DNA from 2 places in the Peteryoungia algae genome. Region 1 is predicted to be linked to the other one. Evidence: predicted binding sites of a transcription regulator. Region 1 holds the regulator's gene; the other holds the start of a gene.

Evidence for each region. The regulator HrcA, encoded in region 1, represses chaperone genes, less so after heat shock. The targets are predictions, from matches to a motif close to GTTAGCACTCNCNNNNNGNGAGTGCTAAC.
Region 2: the regulator HrcA is predicted to act here: its motif matches at 10,108-10,136, upstream of groES (co-chaperone GroES).

Annotation. Positions count from the first base shown of each region.
Region 1 is NZ_CP128477.1:3,648,088-3,662,881, reverse strand. Features, by position in the region: gene QTL56_RS17375 (hypothetical protein) at 76-306, shown strand; gene olsB (l-ornithine N(alpha)-acyltransferase) at 385-1,266, opposite strand; gene lspA (signal peptidase II) at 1,354-1,845, opposite strand; gene QTL56_RS17360 (TrmH family RNA methyltransferase) at 1,849-2,709, opposite strand; gene QTL56_RS17355 (class I SAM-dependent methyltransferase) at 2,706-3,848, opposite strand; gene QTL56_RS17350 (LapA family protein) at 3,945-4,289, opposite strand; gene QTL56_RS17345 (integration host factor subunit beta) at 4,381-4,683, opposite strand; gene QTL56_RS17340 (LPS export ABC transporter periplasmic protein LptC) at 4,987-5,670, shown strand; gene QTL56_RS17335 (LptA/OstA family protein) at 5,667-6,218, shown strand; gene lptB (LPS export ABC transporter ATP-binding protein) at 6,234-7,040, shown strand; gene rpoN (RNA polymerase factor sigma-54) at 7,181-8,746, shown strand; gene hpf (ribosome hibernation-promoting factor, HPF/YfiA family) at 8,970-9,545, shown strand; gene ptsN (PTS IIA-like nitrogen regulatory protein PtsN) at 9,612-10,076, shown strand; gene grpE (nucleotide exchange factor GrpE) at 10,154-10,780, opposite strand; gene hrcA (heat-inducible transcriptional repressor HrcA) at 10,884-11,972, opposite strand; gene rph (ribonuclease PH) at 12,144-12,860, shown strand; gene QTL56_RS17295 (VOC family protein) at 12,893-13,306, shown strand; gene rdgB (RdgB/HAM1 family non-canonical purine NTP pyrophosphatase) at 13,314-13,958, shown strand; gene hemW (radical SAM family heme chaperone HemW) at 13,963-14,794, shown strand, end outside.
Region 2 is NZ_CP128477.1:4,170,370-4,184,877, forward strand. Features, by position in the region: gene hisS (histidine--tRNA ligase) at 73-1,644, shown strand; gene QTL56_RS19770 (ATP phosphoribosyltransferase regulatory subunit) at 1,646-2,767, shown strand; gene hisG (ATP phosphoribosyltransferase) at 2,764-3,459, shown strand; gene QTL56_RS19780 (class I SAM-dependent DNA methyltransferase) at 3,467-4,066, shown strand; gene QTL56_RS19785 (phytochelatin synthase family protein) at 4,267-4,914, shown strand; gene QTL56_RS19790 (DoxX family protein) at 5,048-5,494, opposite strand; gene QTL56_RS19795 (hypothetical protein) at 5,705-6,145, opposite strand; gene QTL56_RS19800 (lytic transglycosylase domain-containing protein) at 6,913-7,818, shown strand; gene groL (chaperonin GroEL) at 8,040-9,683, opposite strand; gene groES (co-chaperone GroES) at 9,752-10,048, opposite strand; gene QTL56_RS19815 (hypothetical protein) at 10,230-10,589, opposite strand; gene soxR (redox-sensitive transcriptional activator SoxR) at 10,696-11,172, shown strand; gene QTL56_RS19825 (chromate resistance protein ChrB domain-containing protein) at 11,281-12,102, shown strand; gene chrA (chromate efflux transporter) at 12,102-13,442, shown strand; gene QTL56_RS19835 (TIGR01459 family HAD-type hydrolase) at 13,554-14,402, shown strand; gene QTL56_RS19840 (bifunctional riboflavin kinase/FAD synthetase) at 14,416-14,508, shown strand, end outside.

The DNA.
Region 1 (14,794 bases):
ATTGGAGGCCAGAGGTCGAACATAGTCTCAATGCAATGCTGGAATTGCTCTCGCGGAGCGCATGAGGTTTGAGCCATGTTCAAGTTTTTCTGGAGACTGCGCGAACCCGAATCAGAAGCAGCGCGCGACTGGCGGCATGACCCCACGGGGCACCCGGCCGTGCGGACGATGAACCTGAAAGAGCTTGCAGATCTGCCGATGGTGGCAGAGGTGCCGATGCGGGTGGCGAAGGCTGAGGTGGCGCCGTGTGACTGCCGACTGGGTGTTGGCCAGGTGCGATCAGCCGGATGCGCTGTTTCGCGGTGATCGATCAGAACAGAGCATCAGGCGTTCGGCCTTTCTGCCCCCCCTTCTCATTTCCTCGCCAAGGAGAAGAAGCGATCGTCAGCTGGCGCTCGCGAAGCGGCCGGCGTCGGCGCCGTAATAGTTGACGTAGCGGCCGGAAATGCTGGCAATGGGTAAAATGATCAGGACATCGGTCGTGTTGAACGCCTGATCGACCACCGCTCCATTGCCGACCATGGCGCCGAGGCGGAGATATCCCTTGATCAGCGGCGGCATGGCGAACAGGGCGCGACGGGCATTGACGGCCTCTGAGGGCATCAGATCCATCTCACGGTAGAGATGGGGCAGTGCGTCCACGGCCCATTCCCCCCTGGCGACAGCGTTCTGATGCAGGAAGGACAGCGCGAGCGCATGCTCCTCCGGCTGCACGCCGGGGAAGGAGCCGCAGCCGAACATGGCATCGATGCGATGGTGGAGGGCGTAGGCCCAGCAGCCCTGCCAAAGCAGCTCGACCGTGCGCTTGGTGCGATATTGCGGCAGCACGCAGGAGCGGCCGAGCTCCATGAAGCGCTTTTCCGGATGGCGGGCGACAAGCGCATTCACGCCGAATTCGGAGCCGGAATAGAAGCCGCCATGGGCGATCGCCACTTCATGGCGCAGCAGGCGGTAGGTGCCGACGATCTGGTCTTCGCTATCGCCGTCGATCGAGCGGTCGAGCACCAGAAGATGATCGCAAAGGCTGTCCCAGCTATCGACCTCGCGGCCGCGACGGGCATCTTCGACGGAAACCTGAGCCTTCATTTCCTCGACGAAGACGCGGTAACGCACGGCCTGGGCGGCATCAACCTCGCGATCGGTGCGAGCAATGCGCGTCTCAAGGTTGCCAATGCGCCCGAGGATATCGCGGGATGATGGCTGCCCGAGCGACGCCGCAGCCGTGTTGCCCAGGTGAAGGTCTCGTTCGATCAGTTCCACGCTCATCGGATCTATCCAGCGTTGAAGTCACGCGCCTTTAAACACGAGACTACTACAGGAAAGTGACAAAACTTCGCACACGTGTGTGCTCCCTCAGGCTTCGGGCGGCTTCGGTTTCCGGTGCTGAATGATCTCGTCAACCACGATGCAAATTGCCCCGATGGTGATGAAACTGTCGGCCAGGTTGAAGACCGCGAAGGACCAGGTCTGAGTATAGAAAAGGATATAATCGACCACGTAGCCATAGGTCAGCCGGTCGATGATATTGCCAAGCGCGCCGGCGATGATCATTGCGAAGCCGAGATGCGCGAAATGCTGTTGCGGGCCCGTCTTGCGCCACAGCCACAGCACGAAAGCAACGATAACGAGGCGCAGGCCGATGATGAACCAGCTGTCGAGATGCGACAGCATGGAGAAGGCGACGCCGAGGTTATGCGTCCGGTAAAGCGCCCAGAAGGGCAGAACCGGGATCAGCTCGTGCATCGGCAGAGTGACTTCCACCGCATATTTGATGGCCTGATCGAGGACCAGCGCGATAGCGATAAAGCTGAGGACCGGCAGCGGCCGGTTGAAGGCGGCAAACATGCGTCACTTGTCTCCGTCAAGGGAGAGCAGGTGGCGGCGGACCTCGAAGAGCATGACGCCGGTCGCGACTGCCAGATTGAGGCTGTCGGCCATGCCGACCTGGGGAATGCGGGCGAGCTTGTCCGCGGCCTTGGCAAGGTCATCCGGCAGACCCGACTGTTCGTTGCCCATCATCAGGATGACCGGCTTGGAGCGATAATCGATGGTGCGGTAATCGACGGCTCCGGCCAGATGCGTGGCGACGAGACGGGCGTCGACCGACTTCTTCCACTTGAGGAAATCCGCCGGCGTCGTCTTGACCAGCGGCAATGCGAACATCGAGCCCATGGTGGCGCGCACGGTTTCCATCGAGAAGGGATCGGTGCAATCGCCAACCAGGATGACGCCCGAAGCGCCGGCAGCGTCTGCCGTGCGAATGATCGTGCCGAGATTGCCGGGATCGCGAACCCGGTCAAGCGCGATCCAGGTCTCCGAGCCCTTGGGCTGGATGTCCTTGAGCGGCGTCCAGCGCTGTTCGAAGACAGCGGCGACCATTTGCGGGTTGTCGCGCCTCGTGATCGAGGACATGACCTTTTCGCTGACTTCCAATACAAGGCCGCCGGCGGCGACCGTGCGCGCGGCAACCTTCTCGACCAGAGGCTTTCCCTTGCCGGCCTTGGCATAGACGAGGGTGCGGATGGCCCAGCCGCGATCGAGCGCATCGATGACAAGCTTCAGGCCTTCGGCGAGGAAGGTGCGGCTTTCGTCGCGGCTCTTCTTCTGGGAGAGCGCCTTGATGTCCTTGATGATCGGATTGGCGAGGCTGGTGACTTCCTTCACCTGACCGACGCGGCGGGAGTCGTCCTGGCGATAATCGTCGGTCATTTCGGCACCCAGCGGCTAAAGAGAGAGGTGGAGAGCGCGCGGCCCGGCGTCTTTCCGTCGAGGCCGGCCTCGCGGATGACCAGTTCGCCCGACTCGACCAGACCACCCTTGCCGCGCATGGTTTCGCGCATCAGTTCGTGGATCGAATAAAAGCTCGCGCGGATCGAATAGGCCGTCAGAACAAGACCGACGGCCTTGGGCGCCAGCAGTTCGCGGCAGATATCGAGCATCAGCGGCAGATGGTCGAAAAGCTGCCAGACTTCACCGTTTGGGCCACGGCCGAATTTTGGCGGGTCGGTGAGGATGATGTCGTAGCGATGGCCGCGGCGTTCCTCGCGCAGGATGAACTTCATTGCGTCTTCGCAGATCCAGCGGATCGGCGCCTTGTCGAGGCGGCTCAGCGACTGGTTTTCGCGGGCCCAGCCGATCGCCTTCTTGGAGGCATCGACATGGGTGACTTCGGCGCCGGCGGCGGCGGCAACGAGCGAAGCGACCCCGGTATAACCGAACAGGTTCAAGACCTTCAGCGGCCTATCCGATGTCTCGATCTTCTGCTTCATCCAGCTCCAGTGGGCGATCTGCTCGGGGAAGACGCCGACATGACGAAATGCGGTGAAGCGGCCATGAAAATCGACGCCGAGCAGGGAAAGCGGCCAGGTTTCGCCGAGCGCCTCACGCTGGAAGCGCCAGCGGCCCATGCCATCTTCGTCGGTATCGCCGGTGAAGACGGCGTCGGCCTTGTCCCAGACATGGGTGGGCAGGGCCTTGGGCCACAGCGCCTGGGCTTCCGGGCGCACGATCCGATAGGGGCCGTATTGCTCGAGCTTGAGGCCATCGCCGCTGTCGATCAGGTGGAAATCGCCAGCGCCTGTCGATTCGAGGATCAAGGGCACGCGCTCGGCCGGACGGTCACCGGTGCGGACCACCAAGGCGCGGGCGGGCTCCGCCGCCGTATCAGGGGATTGCGCCGGGGGCTTCGGCCTTACTGCCTCGGCATCGCGGCGCGGAGGACGGGCCTGTCGCTCATCCCTGCCCTTCGATGCATAAGGCTTTGCCGCTGCCGGCCGCGTCTCACCACTGCCCTTTGCCTTCGCTCCCGGGAATGGCTTGGCGCCGGGGCGACGTTCCTTGTTCTTCACGTCTGTTATCCGTGGCTCTTTTACGTCTCGGCCAGCCCTTAGCATTGCCGGCCCGGCGCGGAAAGGAGATTTGCCGCGAATTCGCCGGCCCTGGCCTTACTTGGCGCTGAGCTGCGGAAGGGTCGCGCCGGCGATTTCTTCGGCGCGGGTCTTCTGCCGGTCAGCTTCGGCCTGCCACTGCTGTGCCATGCGTGACTGGCTGCGGGCCTTCTTGCGATGCTTGCCCTGGGTGAACCAGGTGACGATGGCGCCCAGAAGCACGCCCAGCATGACGGCGAGAATGAGAAGCACAAAGAGCGGCGCGGAGGCCGACAAAGCCTGATCAGCCGGATCGAAGGGATTGAATGCCAGCCTGACCGGCGCGCGGTTCGCGACCGCCAGAACGATGAGGAGTATGCCGAACGGAACGAACACCACGAGGCCTACGATTTTCCGGATCATCTCGAAACTCCCTGTTCTGTCCAGGGTGCATCAAGGCACCCCATTTGGCTCAAGTTAAGGACAGACGCGGAATTTTCAACGCGAAAAGCGGTTATTCGTCCCCTTCGTCACCCATGCCGGGATTGAGCCGCTCGCGCAACTCCTTGCCGGTCTTGAAAAAGGGCACCCACTTCTCTTCGACGAAGACGGTTTCTCCCGTGCGCGGATTGCGACCGGAGCGCGAGGGCCGATTCTTGACGGAGAAAGCTCCAAAGCCGCGCAGTTCGACGCGATTGCCACCTGCAAGCGCATCGGTGATCTCATCGAGGACGGCATTTACGATGTTTTCGACATCGCGATGATAGAGATGCGGATTACGGGCCGCGACGATCTGCACCAATTCCGACTTTATCACGCGGACCCCCTGCATTTTCTGTTGTGACGTGAACGTCGCCAAAGTTGCCAAAGCGAAAAAGCTCAGTCAAGGAACAACTTAACCATAAAGTCGCGGCTTTGCGAGAGCTATGACGCGCATCACATGCCAAATCGTGATAGGGTCCGCCTTCGTTTCCCCGCATCGCCATTCCATCAGTCCGACTGGCATGTTTCTTGTAACGGCGTTGCGGCAATCCATATTGGCAACAACCGGAAGACATGCGAAACGACCAATACGATGGATCGGCTGCGGTCGCCATCCTTGAAGAACGGGTTCCTGTTAATGCTGCAATCGATTCATGACGGCCTGCCGACCACCGGCCACGGGGCAGGTGCGGATGCCTACCGGAAGGCGATGAGCCACTCCCGGCGGGTCAAAAGGCTGCGCGTTATCCTGCCGGTCGTCGCGCTCGCGGTCACGCTCGTATTCATGGCGGTTTCGGTCGTCAGAAGCCTGATGCCGGAAGAATTGCAGATCGAATCCGCCAAGATCGAAGATGGCAAGGTCGTGATGGAAAAGCCGGCGATCGCCGGGCGTAATTCCGAAGGTGTCCGGTATTCACTGCGGGCCGAACGCGCCCTGCAGGATATAAAGAATCCCAACATGATCACGCTGGAGACGATCGCGGCCGCAGTGCCTGTCAATGACACTGTGCTTGCCCGCGTCGTGGCGACGAGCGGTATCTTCGACCGGGCTGCCAACCTGCTCAATCTCGACAAGCCGTTCACGCTCAACCTGAGCAGCGGCATCGATGCCCAGTTCGGCTCCGCCAATCTCGACATTGCCGGGGGCACGATGAAGACGAATGACCCGGTCGCGATCCAGACCAAAGGCGCGTCGATTGTTGCGAACTCGCTCGAGATGAAGGATAAGGGGCGAACCATGATTTTCACGGGCGCCGTCAAGTTGAATATCGAGCCGTCCGCCATCCGCAGCAATCGGTCAATGGAAGCCGCCCAGCCATGATTTACCGCTCCTTCGCCAAGATTTCCCTCGCTGGCTTCCTCCTCGTTTCGGCAAGCGGCCTGACCGCGGTCGCCTCGGCCCAGACGACGAATAGCCAGATGAATGGCCTGAAGTTGTCCAACGACCAGCCGATCCAGATCGAAAGCGATGCGCTCGAGATCCGCGAACAGGAGAAGAAGGCTTTCTTCACCGGCAATGTTAAGGTGGTCCAGGGCACAACGACCCTTCAGGCCGGCGCCATGACGGTTCTCTATCGCGGCGAAGGCACAACGGTCACACAGGGCAATGCCGACATCGAAAAGATCGATGTGACGGGTAAGGTCTTCCTGCAGTCGGAAACGCAGCAGGCGACGGCCGACAAGGGCTATTTCGACATGACGAAGCAGGTCTTCGTGCTCGAAGGCGAGCGCGTGGTGCTGTCAGAAGGGCAAAACGTCTTCGTCGGCTGCAAGCTCACCGTCCAGATGAATTCTGGCCAGGCCAAGCTCGATAGCTGCGGCCGGCGCGTCCAGATCCAGCTCGACCCCAAGTCCCAGCAGAGCAACTGACGGGTCGGCGTGAACGTGCAAATTCCCTTCCTTAGAAAGACAAAGCAGGCCAGCAAGGCGGCTGCCCCGGCCGGCCTGCCGGGCGACAAGGCGCGCTATGAAGGCACGCTCATCGCCCATGGGCTGACCAAAAGCTATAATTCGCGCCGCGTCGTGAACGGCGCATCGCTTGTGGTGCGTCGCGGTGAGGCCGTGGGCCTGCTTGGTCCGAATGGCGCCGGCAAGACGACGTGTTTCTACATGATCACTGGCCTTGTGCCGGTCGATGCCGGAACGATTTCGATCAACGGCAATGATGTGACGTCTATGCCGATGTATCGGCGCGCGCGTCTCGGCGTCGGCTACCTGCCCCAGGAAGCCTCGATCTTCCGCGGCTTGACCGTCGAAGACAATATTCGTGCGGTTCTCGAAGTGCATGTCTCGGACAAGCGCAAGCGCGAAGCGAAGCTCGACGAGCTGCTGTCGGAGTTTCACATCGAAAAGCTGCGCAAGTCGCCTGCCGTGGCGCTTTCGGGTGGTGAACGCCGCCGTCTCGAGATCGCCCGCGCGCTTGCCACAGACCCGACCTTCATGCTGCTCGACGAACCCTTCGCCGGCGTCGACCCGATCTCGGTCTCCGACATCCAGAACCTCGTGCGGCACCTGACGGCCCGCGGCATCGGCGTTTTGATCACGGACCACAATGTGCGGGAAACGCTCGGCCTGATCGACCGTGCCTATATCATCCATGCGGGCGAAGTGCTCACCCACGGACGGGCCAACGACATCGTCAACAATGCCGATGTGCGCCGCCTCTATCTCGGCGACAAGTTCAGCCTTTGAGGCCAGGACGAAGAAAACGAAGCCCAGCCCGCTCCTGCGGCTTGACCAAAGTAAAATAAAAAGCAATTTTTGGGCCAAGTCGATTATCCCGCCATCAATGGCGGGGCTGCGGGGGAATGTAGGGGAGTCGAACGTCCGCCATGGCCTTATCCGCCAACCTATTCCTGCGACAGAGCCAGTCGCTGGTGATGACCCCACAGCTGATGCAATCAATTCAGCTGCTGCAGATGACTCACCTCGAACTGATGCAGTTCATCTCTCAGGAAGTGGAGCGCAATCCGCTGCTCGAAATGGCGGCAGATGATGGAGATTTGGGCGGCGAGATACCGGACAATGCCGACCGACACGGGAGCGCCAGCCAGCAGGAGGCACCTGCTGACGACATGGCAGCGGCACCGTCGCTCGACAGCGACTGGTACGAGCATGGCGCCACCGAACGGCTGAGCGACCGACTGGATACGAATTACGACACGGCGTTTGCCGATGAGGGCTCAGCGCAACGCCCTGATGCTCCCGAACTGCTCGGACAGTGGAAGTCGATGCCGGGCCAATCCGGCGAGGGAAGCGAAGGCTTCGACCTCGATGACTTCGTCGCGGGCCAGATCAGTCTGCGCGACCACCTGAACCAGCAGGTGCCCTTCGCACTCACCTCGCCCCCGGATCAGCTGCTCGCGGCCGTACTGATCGACCATCTCGACGAAGCCGGCTATCTGCGCGCGGATCTCGCCGAGATTTCCGCACGACTTGGCATTTCGCTGGCCGATATCGAAGCTGCGTTGAAGACCCTTCAGACGCTCGAACCGGCAGGTGTGTTTGCACGCTCGCTGAGCGAGTGCCTGACGATCCAGCTTCAACAGCGGGACCGTTACGATCCGGCCATGGCCGGGCTCATTGACAATCTGGACCTGCTTGCCAAGCGCGACTTTGCAACGCTGAAGAAGATTTGTGCCGTCGACGAGGAAGACCTCATCGACATGCTGGCGGAAATCCGCAAGCTCAACCCCAAGCCCGGCAGCCCGTTCGAACATTCGATAAGCGAATCAGTGACACCGGACATCGTGGTCCGCCCCGACGGTCAGGGCGGCTGGCGGGTGGAACTGAACCCGGATGCGCTTCCCCGAGTGCTCGTGAACCATAGCTACATGGCAGCCGTCGGGCGACGGGGCGCCTCCAAAGACACGCCGGACCAGGCCTTCATGTCGGAATGCATGCAGAATGCAAACTGGCTGACCCGAAGCCTCGACCAGCGCGCGCGCACCATCACCAAGGTCGCGGCCGAGATCGTGCGGCAGCAGTCGGCCTTTCTCGATCATGGCGTCGATCACTTGCGCCCGCTCAATCTGAAGACGGTGGCGGATGCGATCAAGATGCACGAGTCGACCGTCAGCCGCGTCACGACAAACAAATACATGATGACGCCGCGCGGGCTGTTCGAGCTGAAATATTTCTTCAGCGTCTCCATCGCCTCGGCCGAGGGCGGTGACAGTCACTCCGCGGAATCCGTGCGGCACAGGATCCGCGCCCTGATCACCCAGGAAAGCCCCGAGGCCGTGCTTTCCGACGATGACATCGTCGATCAGTTGAAGTCTGGCGGCGTAGACCTCGCCCGTCGCACGGTAGCGAAATACCGAGAGTCAATGAACATCCCCTCCTCCGTGCAGAGACGCCGGGAAAAGCGGGCGATGGCGAAGATTTCGGCCGGCTGAACGCCGCCTTCCCGACGCAAAGATTAACAGGAGATTGACTCTTCTCCCGAGGGCGGCTAGAAGCGCGCCGCAATCGACAGCGCACACTGTCGCTCAGGGGAAAGTGCCCTGGACTACGCCCGACAAACGAAGGCACAGACTGACCGAACCGCTCGAAAAGCTTGGACGCGGACGTCGCTTGGCGTAAAATGGATATGCAACCAATCATAAGAAGGGAAACTCCATGAGTGTGCGTGTATCCGGCAAGCAGATGGAAATCGGTGAAACTTTCCGCCAGCGGATCGAAGACCGAATCCAGGATGCGGTTACCAAATACTTCGACGGAGGGTATTCCGGGCAAGTGGTCGTCACGAAGTCGCAGTCGCGCTTCGCCGCCGATTGCCTGGTGCATCTTGATACCGGCGCAAACCTGCATGCAGCAGGCGAGGCCAATGATCCTCAAGTGGCCTTCGACACCGCGTGTGAACGCGTCGAGAAGCGCCTGCGACGCTACAAGCGCAAGCTGAAGGATCACCACGCCGGGGAAGCACAGAACCCGTCGATCGAGGTGGCCTACACGGTCATGGATTCCGTAGACGACGAGCATGATGAAGTGCCGGACGATTTTTCGCCGACAATCGTTGCGGAAAGCACGAAGCAACTGCGCACCATGTCGGTGGCGACCGCCGTGATGGCACTCGACATGACCGACGAACCCGTTCTTCTGTTCAGAAGCCCGGGAAAAGAACAATTGAATATCGTTTATCGTCGGAATGACGGTAATATCGGGTGGATCGATTCCGCCAACATCAAAGGCTGAAGATCGGAAGGGCGACTGTCTTTTGCAGTCGCCCGCTCCTCGATCCGAGGCATGAAGGACATTGATATGGCATTGGCAGATTTGCTGCAGCAGGATGCTGTCGTACCTACACTCCGGGTGAACTCCAAGAAGCAACTGCTTCAGGAACTTGCGGCCAAAGCTTCCAAGCTCACCGACATTCCGGAACGGGAAATATTCGACGTCATCCTGCAGCGCGAGCGGCTCGGCTCGACCGGCGTCGGCAACGGGATTGCCATCCCCCATGGAAAACTGAACAAGATCAACAAGATCACCGGGATCTTCGCGCGTCTTGAGACGCCCGTGGATTTCGAGGCTCTGGACGACCAGCCGGTTGATCTGGTCTTCCTTCTCCTGGCCCCCGAAGGTGCTGGTGCGGATCACTTGAAAGCGCTATCTCGGATCGCCCGTGTCCTGCGCGATCAGGATCTCGTGGCCAAGCTGCGGGCGACGGAATCGGCGTCGGCTATCTACACCTTCCTCAACGAGGAACAGGCGTCGAACGCCGCCTGATACCCTCAGCTCTCAAAGATGAGCCAAAAAAAAGCGCCCCAGGAGGCGCTTTTTGATTCAAGGCCGTTCTTTGCCTGTCACGCCTTCGAGGCGTCATCGGTTGAGGCTTCCGTCTTTGGGCCGCCCTTGGCGACGCCGACCATGGCCGGCCGCAGGACCCGCTCGCCGATGGCGTAACCTGCCTGAACGACCTGAACCACCGTGTTGTTTGCGACATTCGGGTTGGGAACCTCGAACATGGCCTGGTGGAAATTCGGGTCGAACTTCTGGCCTTCCGCCTCGATCTTGCGAACGCCATGACGCTCCAGGGTCGAGAGCATGCCCCGCTCCGTCATTTCAACGCCCTCGATCAGGGCCGTCCACGCTGCATCCGCTGCAGCACGGGCCTCGTCGGGCAAGGTCTCGATGGCGCGGCGCAGGTTGTCGGACACCGAAAGCATGTCCCGTGCGAAACCCGTGACCGCATAGGACTTGGCATCCTTGATCTCGCGATCGGTGCGGCGACGAAGATTGTCCATCTCGGCTGCGAGCCTCAGGAAGCGATCGCGCAGGTCGGCGTTCTCCGCCTTCAACGCCTCGACAGGATCAGGCTGCTGCTCAGCGGAGGCCTCTCCTTCGTCTGCAACCTGCCCTTCGGGGGTCGCGGTTCCTTCTGCCTCGAGGGCTGCCGCGTCAGGTCCGTTCTTGTTGGTTTCTTCGGTCATGACGTTCTCCGGATAATGTCTCGTTTTCGAAGCTCAAGGTTTCGAATGCGTGCCCGATATCAGGGTTTGGCGCGAAAAAATCAAGGGTTTGCAGGGAAATTGCTCACCGCTGGCCGCGCGATAGCCTGGCCATGAGCTGCGCGGTGTAATCGACCATGGGAACGATGCGCGAATAATTGAGGCGCGTGGGTCCAATAACGCCGACAGCACCGACGATGCGATCTTCGCCGTCACGATAGGGTGCGACGATCAAAGACGAGCCGGACAGCGAGAAAAGCTTGTTTTCCGAGCCGATGAAGATCCGCACACCCGGCCCGGTCTCCGCCAGATCGAGGATTTCGATCAGGCTTTCCTTGCGTTCGAGGTCATCGAAGAGGAGCCGCAGCCGGTCGATGTCGTCTGAACCGACCAGCCCTTCGAGGAGATTGGCCCGGCCGCGCACGATGAGCCGCGCCGGCTGTTTGTCTGCAACCTCGCCCGACCAGACCGCGAGCCCGCGCTCGACGAGATCGCGCGACAGCGTATCAAGCTCGCTCGCGACCTGCGTCTTGAGCTTCTCGATCTGGCTGCGCAATTCCCGCATCGTCTGGCCTGCCAGATTGGCATTGAGGAAATTGGCCGCTTCCGTCAGCTGCGACGCGGTCACGCCGGCCGGAAGGTCGATGATGCGGTTTTCGATCTGGTTGTGCTCGCCGACAAGAACTGCGAGCGCCTTGGTCGGCTCCAGCCGGATGAATTCGACATGCTTCAGGATCGGGTCGTTCTTGGACGAAATGACAAGGCCTGCACCGCGCGAAAGCCCGGACAGCATGCGGCTCGCCTCGGTGAGCATGGCTTCCATCGGCTGGTCGGCGCTGGTCGGCCGGATCTGCCGTTCGATCTCGTCGCGCTCGCCATCCGAGAGATCGCCGACCTGCATGAAGGCATCGACGAAAAAACGCAGGCCGGCTTGCGTCGGCAGGCGCCCGGCGCTGACATGCGGCGCATAGATTAGGCCGAGATCCTCGAGATCGCTCATGACATTGCGCACAGAGGCCGGCGAAAGCGACATCGGGAGGAGACGCGAAAGACTGCGGGAGCCGAGCGGATCGCCCGAGTCGAGATAGGTCTCGACGATACGGCGAAACACTTCCCTTGAACGATCGTCCAGGGAGGCGGAAACGTCTGCGACGGTCGTCTTCAGTGATGCCATTGGCGGAGCGGACTGGATCTCAGATGTTTCATGACGGAAATATAGTCACAGCGCACGGGATGACCAAGGAATAAATCGCGTCCGGCGCGCCACTGCGCGCCGCGACATGGTTTTTCTTTGCAAATACGCAGCTCCCTCCTTAGAAGGCAACAGACAACCCAGGAGATTGCAATGCGGCCATCCGGCAGAAAAACCGATCAAATGCGCAAGGTTTCGTTCGAGCGCAACTTTTCCAAGCATGCGGAAGGCTCCTGCCTGGTCAAATTCGGCGATACGCATGTGCTGTGCACGGCAAGCCTCGAAGACAAGACCCCGCCGTGGCTGCGCAATTCGGGCAAGGGCTGGGTGACGGCCGAATACGGCATGCTGCCGCGCGCCACCGGCGACCGCATGCGCCGCGAGGCCTCCGCCGGCAAGCAGAGCGGCCGCACGCAGGAAATCCAGCGGCTGATCGGTCGCTCGCTGCGCGCTGTCGTCGATCTGGAAGCGCTCGGCGAGCGGCAGATCTCGATCGACTGCGACGTCATTCAGGCCGATGGCGGCACGCGCACTGCGGCGATTACCGGCGCGTGGATCGCGCTGCATGATTGCCTGAAGTGGATGGAAACCCGCAGCATGATCAAGGTCGAGAAGGTCCTGAAGGACCATATCGCGGCCGTCTCCTGCGGCATCTTCGCAACCCAGCCGGTGATCGACCTCGATTATCTGGAAGACTCGGCAGCCGAGACGGATGCCAATTTCGTCATGACCGGAACCGGCGGCATCGTCGAGATCCAGGGCACGGCCGAAGGCAAGCCATTCAGCCAGGACGAGTTTCTGATCCTGCTCGGCCTCGCCCGCAACGGGATCGACGAACTGGTCGCCCTGCAGAAGCAGGCGATCGGCTGAGACCTCGGGACTGAGGCGAAGAGGCCGGGCGGATGGCAGGGGAGATCGAAGGCGTTCTGGAAGCGGCGCTCTATGCGTCCGACCTCGACGCCGCCGAGCATTTCTATGGCGCCGTACTGGGCCTGGAACGCATCGCACGGCATGACGATCGGCACATCTTCTTCCGCTGCGGGCAGACGGTGGTGCTGATCTTCAATGCGGCGGAGACGGCAAAGCCCGCGCCAGCAGGGTCGCTGCCGGTTCCGGCACATGGCACGAGCGGCGCGGGTCACCTGTGTTTCCGCGTATCCGGCGATGCACTCGACGCCATGGTGGCACGGTTGATTTCCGCCGGGATCACCATCGAATCCGATTTCCGCTGGCCCAGTGGCGCCCGCTCGATCTATTTCCGCGATCCCGCCGGCAACAGCCTGGAATGCGCCGAACCGAAACTCTGGAATCTCTGAGGACCGCATGCGCAAGCTTGATACCCGCACCATCGTCGTCGCCAGCCACAATGCCGGCAAGATCGCCGAGATCGCCGACCTGATCGGCCCCTTCGGCTTTTCCGCCAAGTCGGCCAAGGACCTCAACTTCGTCGAACCGGATGAAACCGGCACGACCTTCGAGGAAAATGCCGCGATCAAGGCGCTGGCCTCAGCCAAGGCGTCTGGCCTGCCAGCCCTCTCCGACGACAGCGGCCTCGTCATCGATGCACTCGACGGCGCGCCCGGCGTCTACACGGCCAACTGGGCCGAACGCGAGGATGGCAGTCGCGACTTTGCCATGGCGATGGAAAAGGTCGAGACAGCACTTGCAGAACGCGACGCTTCTGATCCGGCGAAACGGAGCTGCCGCTTTGTCAGCGTGCTCTGCCTCGCCTGGCCCGATGGCCATACCGAATTCTTCCGGGGCGAGGTCGAGGGCACCGTTGCCTGGCCGCCGCGTGGGTCCGCCGGCTTCGGCTATGACCCGATCTTCCAGCCGGAAGGCCATGAGCGCACCTTCGGCGAGATGACCGCGGACGAGAAGCATGGCTGGAAACCGGGCGATGCAGCAGCGCTGTCGCACCGCGCACGTGCCTTCAAGCTCTTCGTCGAAACCTGCCTGGAGGCGTGACCCCTTGACCGACCGGTCCTTCACGCTTCTACCTGATACGGGAGAACCCGGCTTCGGCGTCTATGTGCATTGGCCCTTCTGCGCGGCCAAATGCCCTTACTGCGACTTCAACAGCCATGTACGCCACCAGCCCGTGGATCAGGCTCGCTTTGTCTCGGCATTCCTCGCCGAGATGAAGGCGATCAGGGCGCTCTCCGGGCCGAAGACGGTCACCAGCGTTTTCATGGGCGGTGGCACGCCCTCGTTGATGGATCCCGCGACGGTCGGCGCCATCCTTGATGGGATTGCCGCCAACTGGCACATGCCCGATGGCATCGAAATCACGATGGAGGCCAATCCCTCCAGCGTCGAGGCGACCCGCTTTCACGGCTACCGGGCTGCCGGCGTCAACCGCGTCTCGCTCGGTGTGCAGGCGCTGAACGATCCTGACCTGCGCTTTCTCGGCCGACTGCATGACGTCGCTGATGCGCTGAAAGCCATCCGGCTGGCGCGCGAGATCTTTCCGCGCATGTCCTTCGACCTGATCTATGCCAGGCCCAACCAGACGGTGGAGGGATGGGAGCGTGAACTGAAGGAAGCCATGTCCTATGCCGTCGACCATCTGTCGCTCTACCAGCTGACCATCGAGGAGGGCACGGCCTTCTACGGCCTGCACAAGGCCGGCAAGCTGATCGTGCCCGATGACGAACATGCGGCAACGCTTTACGAGGCGACGCAGGAGATTACCGCGCGCGAGGGGCTTCCGGCCTATGAGGTGTCGAACCATGCCCGCCCGGGTGCCGAGAGCCGGCACAACCTCACCTACTGGCGCTACGGCGACTATGCCGGCGTCGGTC
Region 2 (14,508 bases), 520 kb from region 1:
TCGCCCTTGCCGCCAAATCCTTGATCCTCTAAGACACCGGCACCTTTTTGAAACGAAATTCCGGTTGTCATCATGAGCGATAAGAACAAGAAGCCCCAGAAGCTGAAGGCCCGCCTGCCGCGTGGCTTCGTCGATCGCGAGGCTGCCGATATCCGCGCTGCCAACCAGATGATGGAGACCATCCGCGAGGTCTATGAGCGCTACGGCTTCGACCCGATCGAGACGCCGCTCTTCGAATATACCGACGCGCTGGGCAAGTTCCTGCCTGATAGCGATCGCCCGAACGAAGGCGTCTTCTCGCTGCAGGACGATGACGAGCAGTGGATGTCGCTGCGCTACGACCTGACCGCCCCGATGGCCCGTCATGTCGCGGAGAATTTCCAGGAAATCCAGCTGCCGTTCCGCACCTATCGCGCCGGCTACGTCTTCCGCAACGAAAAGCCCGGCCCGGGTCGCTTCCGCCAGTTCATGCAGTTTGACGCCGATACCGTCGGCGCACCAGGCGTCCAGGCCGATGCCGAAATGTGCATGATGATGGCCGATACGCTGGAAGCGCTGGGCATCAAGCGCGGCGACTATGTGATCCGGGTCAACAACCGCAAGGTTCTGGACGGCGTGATGGAGGCCATCGGCCTCGGCGGCGAGGGGAATGCGGGACGGCGTCTGACTGTGCTGCGCGCCATCGACAAGTTCGACAAGTTCGGCATTGAAGGCGTGTGTCTGCTGCTTGGGGAAGGTCGCAAGGATGAGTCAGGCGACTTTACTAAGGGTGCCGGGCTTAAACAAACGCACATAGACTTCATCGCAAATTTGTTTTTGAAGACGAATGACGATGCATCGACCCGACAGAAGCAATCAACCGAAGCCATCCGGCAGCACATGATGCTGCCATTCCAAGGTCTCCTCGGCGGAGAGAAGCAAAACGAGACATACTTGAACGGTGTCGACGAGCTACTTGCCCTCGGAACTCTGGTTGCGGCTGCCGGTTATGGACCTGATCGCATTCTCATCGATATGTCTGTCGTTCGCGGTCTCGAATATTACACTGGCATGGTCTACGAAGCCGAACTCACCTTCGACGTCACCAATGAAAAGGGCGAGAAGGTCGTCTTCGGCTCGGTCGGCGGTGGCGGGCGTTATGACGGACTCGTCTCGCGCTTCATGGGCCAGCCGGTCCCGGCCACGGGCTTCTCGATCGGCGTCTCGCGCCTGATGACGGCGCTGAAGAACCTCGGCAAGCTCGGCCAGGACGACGTGCTTGGCCCTGTCCTCGTCACCGTCATGGACGGCGATGTCGAAAGCATGGGCCGCTACCAGCGCTTCACGCAGGCTCTGCGGGCCGAAGGCATCCGCGCCGAAATGTACCAGGGCAACTGGAAGAAATTCGGCAACCAGCTGAAATATGCCGACCGCCGTGGCGCCCCGATCGCCATCATCCAGGGCGGTGACGAGCGCGCTGAGGGTATGGTGCAGATCAAGGACCTGATCGAGGGCAAGCGCCTGTCCGGCGAAATCACCGACAATGCCGAATGGCGCGAGGCCCGCGTCGCCCAGGAAGTCGTGGCCGAGGCGGACCTGGTGGCCAAGGTCAAGGAAATCCTGGCTGCCCAGGCGGAAGATCGCCGTCGGGCGAAGGGCGGCTGAAATGCCCCTGACCGATATGCCGGATTTCGCCGGCACCATCCTGCAGGAATTCTCATCACGGGGCACCACCCGTGTTGACACGCCGGTAATCCAGCCAGCGGCTCCGTTCCTCGACATGGCGGGCGAAGACTTGCGCCGGCGCATCTTCCTGACCGAAAACGAGCGCGGCGAAAGCCTCTGCCTGCGGCCGGAATTCACCATCCCCGTCTGTCTGCGCCATATCGAAACGGCGACCGGCACACCGAAGCGCTATGCCTATCTCGGCGAGGTCTTCCGTCAGCGCCGCGAAGGCCCGCAGGAATTCTACCAGGCCGGCATCGAGGATCTGGGCGACATCGCAACCGCGGCAGCCGACGCCCGCGCGATTGCCGATAGCGTATCCATCCTCACGCGCCTTCTGCCGACCAGACCGCTCGCCGTCACTCTCGGCGATCAGTCGGTCTTTGAAGCCGTGGTCAAGGCACTCGGCCTGCCTGCCGGCTGGCAGAAACGCCTGATCCAAGCCTTCGGCAATCCGGCACAGATCGAACAACTCCTGCGGACGCTCGCCACGCCGACGCCGGTTCCAGGGCTTGATCCCGCGGTTTCGGCGCTTCTGGTGAAGGGTGACCATAATGCGCTCATCGCCCATATCGATGCTACCATGCAGGAAACCGGCTATCTCACCAATGCCAGCCGCACGCCGGCCGAGATCGCCCGCCGCCTGAAGGAGAAGCTCGAGCTGTCCGAAACAAGGCTCGACGGCGCGGCCCTGCTATTGCTGCGCGAATTCCTCTCGCTGGAGCTGCCGCTTGCCGATGCTTCGGCCGCACTCGCCGGCTTTGCCGATGCCGCAGGCCTGAAGCTCGGGTCGGCACTTGGCCGCTTCGACGAACGCGTCGCAGCCCTTGCCAGCACCGGCGCCGACCTCGACCTGATCACCTACCGTGCCGCCTTCGGTCGGCCGCTGGATTATTACACCGGTCTCGTCTTCGAGGTGGTCATTGAAGGCAAGCCGGCCGTGCTTGCCGGCGGCGGCCGCTTCGACCGGCTGCTCACCCTGCTTGGCGCGGAAAGCCATATCCCGGCCGTCGGCTTCTCGCTGTGGCTGGATCGAATTGACGCCGAAAGGAGCGCGACATGACCATCACCATCGGTCTGCCCTCCAAGGGCCGCATGAAGGACGATGCCTCCGCCATCTTTGAAAAGGCCGGCATGAAGATCATCGCTGTCGGCAATGACCGCTCCTATCGCGGCCGCGTCGAAGGTTTCGACGATGTCGAGATTGCCTATCTCTCGGCCTCCGAGATCTCGCGCGAGATCGGCAATGGCACGGTCGATTTCGGCGTGACCGGCGAAGACCTGATCCGCGAAGGCCTGGCGGAAGCCGACGCCCGCGTCGAGATCGTAGCCCGCCTCGGCTTCGGCCATGCCGATGTCATCGTGGCCGTGCCCGAGATCTGGTACGACGTCGACACCATGGCCGATCTCGGCGATGTCGCCGCCGAATTCCGCACCCGTCATGGGCGCCGTCTGGCCATCGCCACCAAATACTGGCGCCTGACGCAACAGCATTTCTCGGGCAGTCACGGCATCCAGCTCTACCGCATCGTTGAAAGCCTAGGGGCGACCGAAGGCGCTCCCGCCGCTGGCCAGGCCGACATCATCGTCGACATCACCTCGACCGGTTCGACGCTGCGCGCCAATCACCTGAAGGTGTTGTCGGACGGCGTGATCCTGCGCTCCGAGGCCTGCCTTGTGCGCGCCCGAAAGCCGGAGCACGAGGGCAATCCCATGATCGGCCGCATCATCGAGGCGGTGCGCGGCGCACTCTGAGGGCCCCATGTCACACGCGAATGCGATTCCCGGATTGTATGCGCGGCACGCAGAAGCCTTTGATCGCATACGGGGCAAGAATGGCTTCGAGCGTCCCTGGCTGGATCGGCTTGTCGCGCCATTGCCTGAACATGCTCATGTGCTCGACATTGGATGCGGTTCCGGCGAGCCGATTGCGGCGGATCTGATTGGCCGGGGCTTTTTCGTCACCGGGCTCGACGTTTCCGAACCTCTCATACGTCTGTGTCGGGAGAGATTCCCGGGACACGACTGGCATGTCGGCGATATGCGGGATCTGTCTCTGGGGCGGACCTTCGAGGCGATCGTCGCCTGGCACAGCTTCTTCCACCTCACACCAGAGGCGCAGCGGACCATGTTTCCGCGATTTGCGTCGCATGCAGCGAGAGGCGGCGTGCTGATGTTCACATCAGGGCCGTCTGCCGGTGTGGCCATCGGCGAATTCGAAGGGGAGCCGCTCTACCATGCGAGCCTCGACCCTGCGGAGTATCGGTTCCTTCTGGCGGAAAGCGGCTTCGTCGTTTTGCAGCACGTGGTCGAAGACCCCGCATGCGGTGGTGCCACCGTCTGGCTGGCGCAAAAGACGTAATTCGGAAAGACACGACAGGGCTCTCGGAGCGATCCGGCGGCCTTTTGTTTCGTCCTGCCGTTGTGCATACTGTCTTGACGACAAGAGGGGACATACCTGTGACAATTCTAAGAACTGTTGTTGCATCTTTTTCGATATCACTGTTTTCAGCCTCGGTTTGGGCCGATGAGGCACCCAAACCAAAACTCGGTCCCGATGCCGTGCCGATCACATCGGATCACGCATATATCTCCAAGGCCGAAGCACCCGACTACTGGGCCATCTCGCCCTACTATATCCACCAGCAAACCTCTTCCGCCTGCTCGCTCGCGTCGGTTACGGTTGCAGTCAACACGCTGCGCGGACTGCCCGGGCGGTCAGAAGACACGCTCGTAACTCAGAACAACCTGCTGGAGGCCACCAAGGACGAGCGCTGGGCCGCTCAGGCCGCCGAAGATGGCGACGGCGTGACCTTTGTCGACTTGATCGAAGACACGACACAAAGCCTGAAGGCGTTCGACATCAAAGCAGACGTCAGATCGGCACAACCGGGCAAAGACCAGGCGGCAACGCTTGAGACCTTTCGGGCAATGCTTCTCGAGAATGAAGTCTCGGCCAAAGACATGGTCTTGATATATTTCAACCAGGGTGTCGTCACCGGCGACTGGGATGGACCGCATGTGTCGCCGATCGGCGCCTATGATGCCGCGACCGATCGGGTCCTGATCATGGATGTCGACCGCGAATGGTATGTTCCGTACTGGACAAAGACCGAAACCCTGTTCAATGCCCTGCAACGCCCCGCTCCGGCGGATCAAGGCGTGCTTGCCGGCGAGACAGGCGGGTGGGTGCATATCATCAGGCAATGAGCCGGAAGAGGCGCCGAAGGCAGGGACACCCAGTTTCTGAGGATGCGCCCCGCTCCAGCGCCTCACCGACACAGATACGGAAAAACCCGCCGGATCGCTCCGGCGGGTTTTTTTGCCTTGTAGGGCAGGGATATCAGGCGATAGCGGCAGTCGAACCGCGGCGGGCGTCGAGCGAGTAGGCTCCAGCGCCAACGATGGCGAGCGCGATGTAACCGCCGGCCAGCGTGATGTTCTTCATCATCATGATCTGGTTCAGCGTGTTGATCCAGCCGAGAGCGCCTTCCGGCCAGCCTTCGATGGCAACGGTGCCGGTGTGGAAGACGAGGCCGGTGAACACGCAGAACAGTGCGATGGTCCAGGCGGTGATCTTGGTCTGGAAGCCGACGAGGATGAAGAGGCCGGCGACGAGTTCAAAGAGGCCGGCGGCATAGGCGAGCAGGTCGGCGGCCGGGAGGCCGGCGCCCGAGATCATGCCGGCAGTGCCAGCGGGATCGGCAAGCTTGCCGAAGCCGGACATGATGAACATGAAGGAGAGAAGAATACGGACGAGAACGAGAAGTGCGTTATTGGTGGACGACATCGAAAGGCTCCATTTGGCGTTGATGCCTGAAACCCCTCTGATCGGGTGGTTTCAGTTCGTGGAGCCTAGATGCCTGCTTTTTTGTCGCAGGCATAGATGAACAGTTTTTGACTGATTGTTCACAAAAACGGAACGAACGGGACCTTGGGCATGTGTTCATGAACCCGCGTGAACCAGTCACGGGCCGCTGGAAGCTGGCTTGCCGGAATATCAGGCAGGCGTGACGGAGGCTGTCGTCGGCAACTGGAAGCGCGGGAAAATGAAGAGCCCGACCATGTTGCCACCGGCGTTGTCGAAACCGGAGGACTCGCCGATGCAGAAGACCGGCTGGCGGTGCTGCGACGCGGCGACGATGGTGGTCGAGTAGCAGAAGCGCGACGGCTGCGTGGCGGCCTGTTCGAACAGTCTGAGAATATGTCCGCGATCTGCCGGATCATAGCTGCGCATGACCGTCAGCAGTCCACATTCATGATTGTTGAGACCGTGTAGGGCACGCGCGTTCTCCCCCAGCTTCAGGAGGCCGTTCGTCAGGTCACCCGTCCAGTCTTCCAACAGGCCGAAGCGGCACGCATGCTGCCCCAGCACGCCGTCTCCTTCCTGCTCGCTCATCATGAAGGTGTTCGCAAGATCAGCATTCGCAATTTTGAACAAGGCGATCCCCAAGTCGATAGCCAGAACTGGCCCCAATTATCCAGCCCGGGAACTTGCTCCCGGAAGCCGACCCCTGTCCGGCCGAAACCGAAACCGCTGGCGAGCGGATGCCCGTTCACCAGGTTCTTCAAGCGGCCCGCCGGAACCGCAGACACCGCGCTCCCGTCATCCGGGAATCCACGATGTGAGTGCTTGAGACCTTTCAGTCGATCCGACCGGTCTTCAGACGTAGAACACCGCCGCGAGTTGCCCCATCGCCACGATGTATGCATGCCGGAGCGCAAGCTAAACCGGAATTTCAACCGTCTCCCACAAGAAAGCTGAAAAGGAAAAATCTTGCATGCACCGGAATTAACGGTTTCGATACCATGATTTATTTAGCATGAAAACGGCCCATGTCCCAAATTGGTGCAGGAACCGTCTCAATTCTGGGAACCTTGATATTGGAATAATATGATTTTCAGTGTGTTGGTAGATGTGTGTCTGTCGACGCGACGCACCACCAGTCCGGCGCCACGCAACTTTTGGTGTCATTCCGACCGCTGTCCATTGGTCCGTTGACGGGTGTGGTCTGGCCATCCTGGGGCATGCCGGAGCTTCATACGAAAAGGGAAACCCGAGCGCGGCCCTGTCGAAGACGGAACCGGATGGTCCAGATGAAACACCGACAAGGCAAACGCATTGCGCTGGTGGCGAACGCGAATAGAATCGGATCCCTGTTTCGGTTGTCGGGAGTGGTCTGGATGGATGCGACGCGGCGGGTCTTCATGCTGGCAGCTGGCATTTTCGCGACCGCGGTTGCCTGCGGCACCCTTGCCGCCCATGCCGAGCCGTCGAAGTCAGCAGACGAGCCGGCATGCCTCTATGCGGGCACCTATGGCTCGTCGTCTCTTTGTATCAGGCGTGACAGTTTCAACGCCGATCTCTGCCGTGTGATCGGCCATTTTTCTCAAGTGCATGACGTGCCACCTGCGTTTTTCGCTCGGCTGATCTGGCGGGAAAGCCTCTTCCGCCCTGAGGCGGTCAGTCGGAAGGGGGCGGAAGGAATCGCCCAGTTCATGCCCGGCACAGCGCGCATGCGCGGGATTGCCAACAGTTTCGACGTGCTTGAGGCACTCGATGCGTCTGCCGGCTATCTCGTGGAACTGAGGACTCGCTTCGGAAATTTCGGCTTCGCTGCCGCAGCCTACAACGCCGGCGAAAATGGGTTTTCACGATTCCTGTCCACCGAGCGCCTGCCCATCGAAACCCGGGATTACGTCTTTGCCATCACCGGCGCGACGGTCGAGATATGGCGCGATCAGCCGCCCGAAATCGCAGCGCCGACATTGGACGAAACCTTGAGCTTTCAGGACGCTTGCGTGGCTCTCGCGGACAAGCGCCGGATGAAGGAGCCAGTCTTTTCAGGCTCTGCAGATTGGGCGCCATGGGGCGTGCAATTGGCCGCGCATTTCCGCCCAGCCATCGTCAACCAGCTGTTCACGCGCGCCCTCAGCCGCCTGCCGGCGCCACTCAACGCCGAGCGCGCCCTCATCGTGCGCCAGCGCGGCGGCAATTTTGGCTACAGACCCCGCTATGCCGCAAGGATCGGCCGCGAAACCCGCCAGGAGGCGAACAAGCTCTGCGCCGAGATCAGGGCCGCGGGCGTGCCTTGCACGGTGCTCAGGAACTAGGATCATAGCGAAGATAAGCCCAGGTTCCCGGCCGAGACGATGCACAATAGAAAAAGGGCGACCCGAGGGCCGCCCTTCTGAAAGACTGAACCGGATGGTCCAGATGGTAAGACCCTGAGGTCTTACATCATGTCCATGCCGCCTGTTCAGCGCGCTTGACGCGCTGAACCACTTTGAGTGATGGGCGGCTTTTCTGAACCTGATGGTAAGACCCTGAGGTCTTACATCATGTCCATGCCGCCCATGCCGCCCATGCCGCCAGGCATGCCGCCGCCAGCAGATTCCTTCTTCGGAAGTTCGGCGATCATGGCTTCGGTGGTGATCAGCAGCGAAGCAACCGAAGCTGCGTTCTGCAGGGCGGTGCGAACGACCTTGACCGGGTCGACGATACCCATGGCGATCATGTCACCATATTCCGACGTCTGGGCGTTGTAGCCGAAGTTGTCGGTGTCGCCGTCGAGGATCTTGCCAACAACGATGGAAGCTTCGTCACCGGCATTGGTAGCAATCTGGCGAACCAGCGACTGCAGGGCCTTGCGCACGATGTTGATGCCGGCTTCCTGGTCGTCGTTTGCACCCTTGACGGTGATCTTCGTCGAGGAGCGCAGGAGTGCGGTACCGCCGCCGGGGACGATGCCTTCCTGAACGGCAGCGCGCGTTGCGTTCAGCGCGTCGTCGATGCGGTCCTTGCGTTCCTTGACTTCGATTTCCGTCGAGCCGCCAACGCGGATCACGGCAACGCCGCCAGCAAGCTTGGCAAGACGTTCCTGCAGCTTTTCGCGGTCGTAGTCAGAAGTGGTTTCTTCGATCTGAGCCTTGATCTGGGAAACGCGACCTTCGATGTCCGACTTCTGGCCGGCACCGTCGACGATCGTGGTGGTTTCCTTGGTGATCGAGATCTTCTTGGCGCGGCCGAGCATTTCGAGCGTAACCGACTCGAGCTTGATGCCGAGGTCTTCCGAGATGACAGTGCCGCCCGACAGGATGGCGATGTCTTCCAGCATGGCCTTGCGGCGATCGCCGAAGCCCGGAGCCTTGACGGCAGCGATCTTCAGGCCGCCACGCAGCTTGTTGACGACGAGCGTAGCAAGAGCTTCGCCTTCGACGTCTTCAGCGATGATCACGAGCGGCTTGCCGGTCTGAACGACGGCTTCGAGAACCGGCAGCATGGCCTGGAGGTTCGAGAGCTTCTTTTCGTGCAGAAGGATGTAGGCGTCGTCGAGATCGGCGACCATCTTTTCCGGGTTCGTCACGAAGTAGGGCGACAGGTAGCCGCGGTCGAACTGCATGCCTTCGACGACTTCGAGTTCGGTTTCAGCGGTCTTGGCTTCTTCGACGGTGATAACGCCTTCGTTGCCGACCTTCTGCATGGCTTCCGCGATGTCGCGGCCAACCTGCGTGTCGCCATTTGCCGAGATCGTGCCGACCTGTGCGACTTCTTCCGAAGTCGAGATCTTCTTGGCCTTGGCCTGGAGGTCCTTGACGACTTCTGCGACGGCCAGATCGATGCCGCGCTTCAGGTCCATCGGGTTCATGCCGGCTGCAACGGCCTTGTTGCCTTCGCGAACGATGGCCTGGGCAAGAACGGTTGCAGTCGTGGTGCCGTCACCGGCGATGTCGTTGGTCTTCGAAGCAACTTCGCGGACCATCTGGGCGCCCATGTTCTCGAACTTGTCTTCCAGTTCGATTTCCTTGGCGACCGATACGCCGTCCTTGGTGATGCGCGGCGCGCCGAAGGACTTGTCGATGATGACGTTGCGACCCTTCGGGCCGAGCGTTACCTTCACGGCGTCAGCGAGGATGTCGACGCCATGCAGCATCTTTTCGCGAGCGGTGCGGCCAAACTTGATTTCTTTAGCAGCCATTGTCAAAACTCCCGGGCATCTAGCCCATTGGTGAATTGTTAAAGAGGAAGACGGGTATCAGGCTAAGATCAGCCGATGACGCCCATGATGTCGGCTTCCTTCATGATCAGCAGGTCTTCGCCGTCGAGCTTGACCTCGGTGCCGGACCACTTGCCGAACAGGACGCGGTCGCCGACCTTGACGTCGAGAGCGATCTGCTTGCCGCTTTCGTCGCGGGCGCCAGGGCCAACAGCGACGATTTCGCCTTCAGCAGGCTTTTCCTTGGCAGTGTCAGGAATGATGATGCCGCCCTTGGTCTTTGCTTCGGACTCGACGCGCTTGACTACAACGCGGTCGTGCAGCGGACGGAAAGTTGTGCTTGCCATTGTCTAATCCCTCGATCAAATGACATTCGCGGACCGCAGAGAGGGTCCGCATCGATACTGTTAGCACTCGCTGTTGGTGAGTGCCAGCGAGGCTGAGATAAGAACAGCATGCGGATGAGTCAAGCCGGGTGTGCAAAAATCCGGTGCCTATCGTAAACGGCACCGGATGGCTTGTTTACCTTCAGAGAACCATGGTCTCGAAGGTGGCGAACTCGGCTTCTATCCCATATTGAACGAGAAATGCGGCAGGATCGAAGTCGTTCGCGGCATAAATTGCCGCCATCTCCTGTTTGGCCGCCAGAAGTGCATTGCGGCTTTCCCACTCGGCAATGGTGATTACGAAAACCTGGCCATCGCGTTCGGATGCGGCGACGCGGCTCATTTTGCAGTGCACATGTCTCTGCAGATGCCCGTCGATAAAGGCCAGACGTTCTGCGAAATCCGGCCAATGGGCAAGCGGGCAGGTGAAGCGGTCGATCCGAAGAACGGTCGACAGATCCGCATTGCGGAGTTCCAGTGGCGAAGGGGAAGGGGTGGTCATGATGCGCTCCGTATCTGTGTGAGAACTTGCGGTTTGATCGGGACGCAGGCATGGATAGGACCTCAACCTTCATTGAGGTCAAGGAATAAGTGTCGTGGCAGATCAAATGGCAGTTCAGAAGGCCGGAGCACCGGTTCTGCTCAGTGTTGGCGAGGTGGCACGCCGCGCCGGCGTCGCTGTCTCGGCGCTGCATTATTACGAGCGTGAAGGGCTGATCCATTCCCTGCGCAGTGGCGGAAACCAGCGGCGGTTTCCGCGCGGCGTGCTCCGCCGTGTCGCTGTCATCAAGGTTGCCCAGTCGCTCGGCCTGTCGCTCGCCGAAATCTCGACCGCCTTCTCGACCCTGCCGGATGATCGGCCGCCCTCGGTCCATGACTGGCGCCGGCTTTCGCAAATCTGGCGTGCCGACCTGGATCGCCGGATCATGCAGCTTCAAGGGCTGCGTGACAGGCTCGATGGCTGCATCGGCTGCGGATGCCTGTCCATGGAGGATTGTCCCTTGCGCAATGGCGGCGACCACATGGGCAAGTCCGGCGCGGGGGCGAGGCTTCTGGCCGATGACGCAACTGACAAAGGCGTTTGACAGGCCAATATGAATTTGACAGGTTTGAACCGTGGAGTGCGCGAAAGCTCCATGAGGCGCCATGCCGGAATTTCGCATCCGTCATTCTCAAAACAACGGACACCGAACATGGCACCCTTTGGCGCAATTTCCGCAGACAAACTCTTTCGCTTGTTGGGTTCATCCCAGTCCCCCTTCCTTGTCGATGTCAGTCTTGACGAAGATGTCGAGGCTGATCCCTTTCTCCTGCCGTCAGCTGTCCGCCGCGATCACCGGTTCGTCGACCGCTGGGCGGCCGAGATCAAATCGCCCTCCGTCGTGATCATCTGCCATAAAGGGCGAAAGCTCAGCGAAGGCGTGGCAGCCCATCTGCGCCTTCTGGGGCTCTCCGCTGAAGTCCTGGAAGGCGGAAACGTCGCCTGGGCGAAAGCGGGGCTTCCCCGCGTGCCGCTGGCCCGGCTCGCAAGTCATGGTGGCGGCACGCTTTGGGTCACCCGCAACCGGCCGAAGATCGACCGTATCGCCTGCCCATGGCTGATCCGCCGCTTCGTTGATCCCCTGGCGCGTTTCCTCTTTGTCTCGCCCTCGGAAGTGGAGGGCGTCGCCCAACGGTTCGACGCTGTCGCATTCGACATGGATGAAGGGTTCTGGAGCCACCGCGCCGAGCGCTGCACCTTTGATACGATGCTGACCGAATTCGGTCTTGAGACGCCCGCGCTGATGACCCTCGCACAGATAGTTCGCGGCGCCGATACGAACCGGCTGGACCTTGCGCCGGAGGCCGCCGGCCTGCTGGCGGTGTCGCTCGGGCTGTCGAGGCTCCATGCCAGCGACCTCGATCAACTGGAGCAGGGCCTGATTGTCTATGATGCCCTGTACCGTTGGGCGCGCGACGCCATGGACGAAAAGCACGACTGGGTCGCCCGCAGTTCGCGCAATGAGGTTGGGTGATGAGTATCGTGGTGGGAAATCCGGCCAGGATCACTGAAATCCGGCCGACATTCACCGAACTGGTCTCGGCCTTTGCCCGCATCGGCCTCATGTCCTTTGGCGGTCCAGCGGCCCAGATCGCGCTGATGCACCGGATCTGCGTCGAGGAAAAACGCTGGATCGATGAGGACAGGTACCTCCACGCCTTGAATTACTGCATGCTGCTTCCCGGTCCCGAAGCCCAACAGCTCGCGACCTATATCGGCTGGCTGTTGCACGGCGTGCGGGGCGGCATGGTCGCCGGCCTGCTCTTCGTCTTGCCGGGGCTCGCCGTCATCCTCGGTCTGTCCAGCCTCTATGCGCTCTATCAGGAGGCAAGCCTTGTCACGGGCCTGTTCTTCGGTCTGAAGGCGGCGGTCCTGGCGATCGTCGTTGAAGCCGTGGTCAGGATCGGCAGGCGGGCCTTGAAGAGCGGTTTCCACCGCGGCCTCGCGGCGGCCGCCTTCATCGCGCTTTTCTTTTTCTCCCTGCCGTTCCCGCTCGTCGTGCTCACGGCCGCCCTGATCGGCCTCATCCACGCTCGCGGCGCACCATCCGCAGCTGTCGAGATCTCCGAGGAAGTCCGCGCAAGGCCGCCACTGCTTGGTCAGTTGGCAACACTGCTGTTCTGGGTCGTCGTCTGGCTGGCGCCCCTGCCGCTGCTCTGGCTGCTTGTTCCGGAAACCGCACTTCCCGAGGTCCAGACGTTTTTCTCCAAGATGGCGCTTGTCACCTTCGGCGGCGCCTATGCCGTGCTTGCCTATGTTGCCCAGGTCGCGGTCGATCACTACGCCTGGCTCAAACCTGGCGAGATGCTGGACGGGCTGGCACTTGCCGAGACGACGCCTGGACCGCTGGTTCTGGTCCTCTCCTATGTCGGTTTCCTCGCCGGCTTCCGCCAGAGCGGCGCGCTCGATCCCTTGATCGGCGGGCTGCTCGGTGGCGTGATCGCCGCCTGGGCCACCTTCGTCCCGAGCTTCATCTGGATCTTTGCCGGCGCCCCCTATATCGAGCGCCTGCGCGGCAATCGCCTGCTGAGCGCCGCGCTTTCGGCCATCACCGCCGCCGTGGTCGGCGTCATTCTCAATCTTGCCGTCTGGTTCGCGCTGCATGTCGTCTTTACCAGGGTGGAGCCGGTCGATCTCGTCAGCCTGGCTCCGCTGACGCTCTCCGTCCCTCTGCCGGTCTGGTCGTCCCTGGATTGGCCGGCTCTGGTCATCGCCATGGCCGCCGCCGTCATGATCTTCCGCTTCCATCTCGGCATCGGCAAGACGCTGATCGCGGCCGGTCTACTCGGGCTTGCCGCACGTTTCCTGCTCTGATGGGGTACCCATCGATGGCTGCCAATTTCGGGTGTCGCGACGCTTGCCCCTTGCCTTGCCGCCCGTCCTTTGCCATGTCACCGGACACACATTCAGCAGTCAGGACAGACGATGACCCGCAGCATTACCACCCTCGGCGACGTGACCGACGCCTATGACGTCATTCTGTGCGACGTCTGGGGTGTCCTGCACAATGGCATCGATGCCTTTCCGCTGGCAGGTGAAGCGCTGACGGCCGCCCGTAAAAAGGGCCTGACAGTCGTGCTGATCACCAATTCGCCGAGGCCCGCCATCGGTGTCATCCCGCAGCTGCGCGCCATCGGCGTTCCCGACTCGGCCTATGACCGCATCGTCACATCAGGCGATGTCACCCGCACGTTGATCGCCGCCGGTCCGAAAAAGGTCTTCCTGCTCGGTCCCGAGCGCGACCTTCCGCTCTTCGACGGGCTCGATGTCGAGATCGTCTCGAAGGAAGAGGCCGATTGTGTGGTCTGCACCGGCTTCTTCGACGATGAGGTCGAGACGCCGGAAGATTACCGCGACATGCTCACCGACTTCGTTGCCCGCAAAGTGCCGCTGATCTGCGCCAACCCGGACCTGGTGGTCGAGCGCGGCCACCGCATCATCCCATGTGCGGGCGCGGTCGCCGCCTTCTACACAGAGCTTGGCGGCGAGACCCGCATCGCCGGCAAGCCGCATGCGCCGATCTACGCAGCGACACTGGCTGCGGCAAAGGAGGCCCGCGGAGACTTCGACAAGGCCCGCGTCCTCGCGATCGGCGACGGCATGCCGACCGATGTCAAGGGCGCCATCGATGCCGGGCTCGATCTCCTCTATATCTCCGGTGGCATTCATGCCGCCGACTACGCGACGAACAACGTGACCGACGAAACGAGGCTCCAGCTGTTCCTCGAACGGGAAAAGGTCGCGCCACAATTCTGGATGCACAGGCTGGCATGAGGCAGCGGCTCGGATGACCGTCTTTCACCGCAACGAGAAGAAGGAACCGCTGCCATCAGCCTTGCGCGGCGGTGTGGTGGCAATCGGTAATTTCGATGGCGTGCAT